2 regions of the Leifsonia sp. Soil_N53 genome follow, and region 2 is predicted to be linked to the other one. Evidence: predicted binding sites of a transcription regulator. Region 2 holds the regulator's gene; the other holds the start of a gene.
What was found. Region 2 encodes LexA, which represses DNA repair genes until DNA is damaged. Its sites were predicted from a motif close to TCGAACANNTGTTCGA; they were not measured.
Positions count from the first base shown of each region.

Region 1 (3,404 bases), on a different contig from region 2:
GGTGCCGGGGCCGCCGGCGGTGGGCGTGCGCGAGCGGGAGGCCGTGGACTGATGTCGCTCTGGTCGCGGGCGCGCATGCCCGGCCCGCGCGAACAACCGGAGCTTCCGGCGGGCGGCTCCGGGTGGGCGCTGAGCCCTGCGGTGACCGCGGCCGCGATCGTCGCGATGGTGTGCCTGGTCGCCGCGTTCGTGATGTCCCGGTTGGAGCTGGTGCTCGTGGCGGCCCCGCTGCTGCTGGCCGCCGTGCTCGGCTGGTCGTCGCGGCCCGGCGACGCGGCCTCCCGTACGAGCGTCGGCATCGGCGGCGACGACCCGGACGGGCGGGTGCGCGTCGACGCGGTGGCGGAGGCGGAGGGACGCGTCGACGGCGTCCAGCTGCGGATCCGGCGCGCCGACCGGGAGCCGGAGGACGCGTTCGTCACCCCGGGGAACGCCCGCCGGCTGCGGTTCGCCATCGCGGTGTCGCACTCCGGGCCCCAGCGGATCCTGACCATCGCCGCCCGGGGGATCGGCCCGGACGCCGCGTGGACAGGCGATCCCGGCGTGCCCGCCGTCGCTGAGCGGGTGGTGCGGCCGGCGTCGCAGCGGGTGCGCAGTCTCCCGCTGCCCGCGCGGCTGCTCGGGCTGACCGGCGGCCATGTGTCCGCACGCCCGGGCGACGGCGGGGAGTTCCGGGACATCGACCGCTTCCGCCCGGGGGACCGGCTCCGCCGGATCGACTGGAAGGCGACCGCACGCCTCGCCCAGCGCCCGGGCGAGCTCTACGTGCGCCGCACGACCGCGACCTCCGATGCGGCGGTCCAGCTCGTGCTGGACGCGCGCGACGACGTCCCTGGCGCCGTCGCCGGCTGGGCGGCGCCGTACCCGCGGCCGGGGGCGACGTCTCTGGATCTGGCGCGGGAGGCCGCGGTGTCGCTGGCCGGGGCGTACTCGGCCGCCTCCGACCGGGTAGGCTTCGACGATCTCTCCGATGCGCGTCGCGCGCTGCCGCCGCGCGCCGGGTCGCGGCACCTGCACCGGGTGCTGCGGGCCGTGGAGCTGACGACCGCGCACGGCTCGGCGACCGAGCGGGCCAGGGCGCCCCGGCTCGCGCAGGGGGCGGTCGTGTTCGTGATGTCGACGTTCCTGGACGACCAGGCCACGCGGCTCGCGCTCACCTGGCGCGCCGCCGGCCACCGGGTGATCGCGGTGGACGTGCTGCCGCCGCGCAGCGTGACGGAACTGCCGGCGCGGGAGCGCCTCGCCCTCCGCGTCGTCGACCTGGAGCGCGCGCTTCGCCTGGACCGGCTGCGAGCGGCGGGCGCGGAACTGCTGGAGTGGTCCTCCCCGGAGCGGGACGCGGTGCTCCGGCGCCTGGCGACGCCGAGGCGCCGGCCGTGAGTGTCGCGGGCGGGCGGGAGTCCGAAGCCGGCGCCGCCTCCGGCCGACCGGCCCAGGAGCTGGGCCGCACCGTCCCCGGCTGGTCCCTCCGCGTCGCGTTCGCGGTCGTCGCCGTGCCGCTCGCCGTCACCACCGCGCCGAGCGGAGTGTGGCCTGCGCTCGCGGTGCTGCTGACCGCCGTCGCCGCCGCGGTCCCGCGCTGGCGGGTCGCGTGGGTGCTGATCGCGGTGCTGGCGTTTTCCACGCTGCTGGAGCCGGGCACGCTGACCGTCCGGCTGCTCGCGCTGATCGCCGCCGTGCACGTGCTGCACGTGCTCGCCGCGTGGATGCTCGTCGTCCCCGCCGGTGCCCGGCTGCAGACCGCCGTGCTGCTGCCGTCCCTCCGGCGGCTGCTTGTGATCCAGGCGCCGGTGCAGGCTGCCGCGATCGCGCTGCTGCTCGTCGCCCGAGCGTCGGCGGCGCCCTGGCTCGCCGTCGTCTCCGGCGCCGCGATCGTCGGGCTCGTCGCCCTCCTGGCGGCACTGCTGCTGACGAGACCGCGGGCCTGACCGCGGGTCTGACCGCCACGCGGGGGCAGGCCCAGGCACCAATGTCGGTGGTCCGGCGTACGCTCGCGCGTGGTCGCACATGCCCTGTCCAAGGCGTTAGAATCGAACAAAGCTTCGAACGCTCCGACGGGGGCATCGCGCGCGTGCGCGGTGGGCGAACTCGCAGGTGGGGCGACGGCGAATAGCGGAGAATGGAACGAGTGAGCACTCTGAGCAGCAGGAGTTCGGCAAGCAGCAGTCCGAGCAAGGTCGTGGGTTCGCACCTCAGCGTCCGCGGCGCACGGGTGCACAATCTGCACAACGTCGACCTCGAGATCCCGCGCGACTCGCTGGTCGTCTTCACGGGACTGTCCGGGTCGGGCAAGTCCTCGCTCGCGTTCGACACGATCTTCGCGGAGGGGCAGCGACGGTACGTGGAGTCGCTGTCCGCGTACGCGCGGCAGTTCCTCGGCCAGGTGGACCGGCCCGACGTCGACTTCATCGAGGGCCTGAGTCCCGCGGTCTCGATCGACCAGAAGTCGACCAACCGCAACCCGCGCTCGACGGTCGGCACGATCACCGAGATCTACGACTACATGCGCCTGCTCTGGGCGCGCATCGGCGTGCCGCACTGCCCGGTCTGCGGTGAGAAGATCCAGCGTCAGACGGTGCAGCAGATCGCCGACCAGCTCATGGAGCTGGAGCCGGGCACGCGCTACCTGGTCGTCAGCCCGGTCATTTCGCAGAAGAAGGGCGAGTTCGTCGACCTCTTCAAGGAGCTCGCCGCGAGCGGCTACTCGCGCGCGCTGGTGGACGGCGAGCAGATCCAGCTCAGCGAGCCGCCCACGCTCAAGAAGCAGTACAAGCACGACATCGCCGTGGTGGTCGACCGTCTCGTGGCGGGCCCCGACATCCTCGGCCGGCTCACCGACTCGCTGGAGACCGCGCTGCGGCTCACCGACGGTCTGGTGCAGGTCAACTTCGTCGACCGCGAGGGCCCTGCGGCGTGGCAGTCGTTCAGCGAGAAGCTGTCCTGCCCCAACGGCCACCCCATCCAGCTCACCGAGATCGAGCCGCGCACGTTCTCGTTCAACGCGCCGTTCGGCGCCTGCCCGGAGTGCTCCGGCCTCGGCACGCGCATGTCGGTGGACGACGACCTCCTGCTCGGCGACGACTCGCTCAGCATCGCCGAGGGCGTGATCGTCCCGTGGACCACGCAGGGCAAGGGCCTTTTCAACTACTACGAGAAGCTGCTCGACGGCCTCGCGCGCGACCTCGGCTTCTCGCTGAACACTCCGTGGAAGAAGCTCCCGGAGAACGTGCGGGACGCCGTCCTGCGCGGCGACAACTTCGAGGTCAAGGTGCGGTGGAAGAACCGCTACGGCCGCGAGATGTCCTACACGTCCGGCTTCGAGGGCGTCGTGCCCTACATCGAGCGCCAGTACATGCAGGCGGAGACCGACACCCAGCGTGCCCGCTGGGCCGAGTACCTCCGCG
Region 1 covers NZ_JBDGMM010000064.1:291,658-295,061, reverse strand. The annotation lists gene AC3A3H_RS14910 (AAA family ATPase) at 1-52, shown strand, start outside; gene AC3A3H_RS14905 (DUF58 domain-containing protein) at 52-1,380, shown strand; gene AC3A3H_RS14900 (hypothetical protein) at 1,377-1,928, shown strand; gene uvrA (excinuclease ABC subunit UvrA) at 2,138-3,404, shown strand, end outside.
Region 1: uvrA (excinuclease ABC subunit UvrA) is a predicted target of LexA. The motif match lies at 2,031-2,046, and genes of this name have one in related genera.

Region 2 (3,404 bases):
TCCGCGTACGCCTCGTCCACGATCACGATGCCGCGCGCGGCAGCGTAGACGGCCTCGATCGTCTCGAGCGAGAGCGGAGTCCCGGTCGGGTTGTTCGGTGAGCACAGGATCACGATGTCCGGATCGTGCTCGCGCACCGCGGCCGCCGCGGTCTCCGGCGACAGCTCGAAGTCCGCATCCCGACCGGCCGCGATCCAGCTCGTGCCGGTTCCGGAGGCGAGCAGCGGGTACATGGAGTAGGTGGGCGCGAACCCGAGCAGGCTGCGTCCCGGTCCGCCGAACGCCTGCAGGATGTGCTGCAGCACCTCGTTGGACCCGTTGGCGGCCCAGAGCTGCTCGGCCGTCAGCCCGTGCCCGAGGTAGCGGGCGAACGCCTCCCGCAGCTCGGTGAATTCGCGATCCGGGTAGCGGTTCACCCCTGTCACCGCGACGGCGACCCGAGCAACGATGTCGGCGGCGACGTCCTCCGGAACGGGATGTGTGTTCTCGTTCACGTTCAACGCGACGGGCACGACCTTCTGCGGCGCCCCGTACGGGGTGCGACCGCGCAAGTCATCACGGATCGGAAGATCGGAGAGAGAGGTCACCTCTCAATGCTAACCAGCGCCGCTGAACGCTCCCGCCGTATGACGCCCCGCTGCACCCGCCGCGCCCCCTCCCGCAGAAAGGAGAACCCACCCAAATCTCCTGCCGAACCCCCAACCGCAGGAGATCGTGGGGCATGTCGTGCCGTTTCTCCTGAAGGCGAGTGCATCGAGGAGGTGGCGGCGCCGTCGCCGCGGGGTGGTCCTGGCGGCGAAGCACCAACGGCGCCCGCCCCCCTACTTCGCGTCGTACTGTGCCGGGATCGCCAGCTGCTGGCCGGGCGTGACCACGGCGGACGACAGACCGTTGAGGTTCACCAGGTCGGCGATCACGTCACGCGGATCGGCCTTGGGCGCCAGTCGCGAGGCGACCGACCACAGCGAGTCACCCGACTGCACGGTCACGTAATGGAACGTCGCGTGCGTCTGCTCACCGGTCGCAGCCGCGCCGCCGCCGTTGAGCGCGAACACGAACGCCCCGATCACGATCGGCAGTGCCGCGAGCATCGTCAGCACGAACCGCCCGCGCCGGGTCAGCCGAAGCCGCACACGCCCAGCGGCCTGTGCGCCACTCACCTCGACGTTGTTCATCCCAACGTGGTGCATCACTGCTGTGCTCATCACTGCTGTGCTCATCGTGACCTCCAACGGCTTCGGTCGAAGCCATGTTCCGAATATATCTTCGAATGTTCGAGACCGCAATCCTCGTCCGGGTGAAAAAACCCGCATGAATTTCGAGACACACTCGAACACATGTTTGTCGGGCAGCCGTACTGTGGATACAGTTTCGATTGTCTGGAGGAAAGACAACCAGGCACCACCGACATTCGGTTCCTCCGGGTGACGGCGACGGCCACGAAGGGACGAGCGTGTCGAACGAGAATCAGGCTCCGCGCACGCGGCGCCGCAAGAACCTCAGCGAGAAACAGCTCGCCATCCTCGACGTCATCCAGCGGTCGGTGAGCCAGCGGGGCTATCCGCCGAGCATGCGCGAGATCGGCGACGCCGTCGGCCTCTCCAGCCTCTCGTCCGTCACCCACCAGCTCAACCAGCTGGAGCTGAGCGGCTACCTGCGCCGCGACCCGAACCGGCCGCGCGCGCTCGAGATCCTCATCGACGTCCCTTCGGCCACCCCCGACTTCGAGAGCCAGACCCCGGTCGGCGACGCCGCCATGGTCCCGCTCGTCGGCCGCATCGCCGCGGGCGTCCCGATCACCGCTGAGCAGCAGGTGGAGGAGGTCTTCCCGCTCCCCCGCCAGCTGGTGGGCAACGGCGAGCTCTTCATGCTCAAGGTGGTCGGCGAGTCGATGATCGACGCCGCGATCTGCGACGGCGACTGGGTCGTCGTCCGCACGCAGAACACGGCGGAGAACGGCGACATCGTGGCGGCCATGCTCGACGAGGAGGCCACCGTCAAGGTGTTCCGCCAGCGCGACGGCCACACCTGGCTGCTCCCCCGCAACTCGAACTTCGAGCCGATCCTCGGCGACTACTCCACCATCCTCGGCAAGGTCGTCGCGGTCCTCCGCGCCGTCTGAGGGCGGTCAAGCCCAGCCGAGCTCCTGGAGGCGGGCGTCGTCGAGGCCGAAGTAATGGCCGATCTCGTGGACGAGCGTGACACGCACGCGCTCGCGGAGCTGCTCGACCGTCTCGCACGACGCCTCGAGGTTGTTGCGGAACAGCGTGATCCGGTCCGGCAGCTCGCCGAACCCGTAGACGCCGCGGCGCGTCAGCGGATGCCCGGTGTAGAGGCCGTACAGGCGCGGTCGTGCGCCGGGCGGCTGGTCCTGGATGATGATCGCCACGTTCTCCAGCGGCCGCACCATGTCGTCCGGCAGACCGTCGAACACCTCGTCGACCAGGGTCTCGAAGTCGTCGTCCGGGATGCGCACCATGCGCCCATCATGCAGGACGCACGCGAGGCCGGGTGCCCGGATCCGCGGAGAGCGGAACCGGGCGCCCGGCCTCGGCCGTATCGACGGGTCAGGCCGTGACGCCCGCCCGCTCCCGCACGTCGCGGGTCGCCGCGATGATGTTGCGCAGCGACGCGACCGTCTCGTCGTAGCCGCGGGTCTTGAGCCCGCAGTCCGGGTTCACCCAGAGCTGACGGCCCGGGATGGCGCTGAGCGCCGTCTCCAGCAGCTCGGTCACCTCGGCGACCGAGGGCACGCGCGGCGAGTGGATGTCGTAGACGCCCGGGCCGATGCCGTGCTCGAAGCCGGAGCGCTGGATGTCGTGGACGACCTCCATCCGGCTGCGGGCGGCCTCGATGCTGGTCACGTCCGCGTCGAGGTTGCGGATCGCGTCGATGACCACGCCGAACTCCGAGTAGCAGAGGTGGGTGTGGATCTGCGTCGCGTCCTCCACCCCGGAGGTCGCGAGCCGGAACGAGCCCACCGACCACTCCAGGTAGTCCGACTGGTCCGCCCGCTTCAGCGGCAGCAGCTCGCGCAGCGCCGGCTCGTCCACCTGCACGACGCGGATGCCCGCGGCCTCCAGGTCGGCGATCTCGTCGCGCAGGGCCAGGGCGACCTGGCGCGCGGTCTCGCCGAGCGGCTGGTCGTCGCGCACGAACGACCAGGCGAGGATGGTGACCGGTCCGGTCAGCATGCCCTTGACCGGCTTCTCGGTAAGCGTCTGGGTGTAGGTCGACCAGTCGACGGTGATCGGCTTCGGGCGGGACACGTCGCCCCACAGGATGGACGGGCGCGTGCAGCGCGAGCCGTACGACTGCACCCAGCCGTTCTGGGTGACCGCGAAGCCGTCCAGGTTCTCGGCGAAGTACTGCACCATGTCGTTGCGCTCGGGCTCGCCGTGCAC
Region 2 covers NZ_JBDGMM010000048.1:2,649-6,052, forward strand. The annotation lists gene AC3A3H_RS06395 (histidinol-phosphate transaminase) at 1-587, opposite strand, end outside; gene AC3A3H_RS06400 (LysM peptidoglycan-binding domain-containing protein) at 822-1,220, opposite strand; gene lexA (transcriptional repressor LexA) at 1,454-2,122, shown strand; gene AC3A3H_RS06410 (metallopeptidase family protein) at 2,129-2,479, opposite strand; gene metE (5-methyltetrahydropteroyltriglutamate--homocysteine S-methyltransferase) at 2,568-3,404, opposite strand, start outside.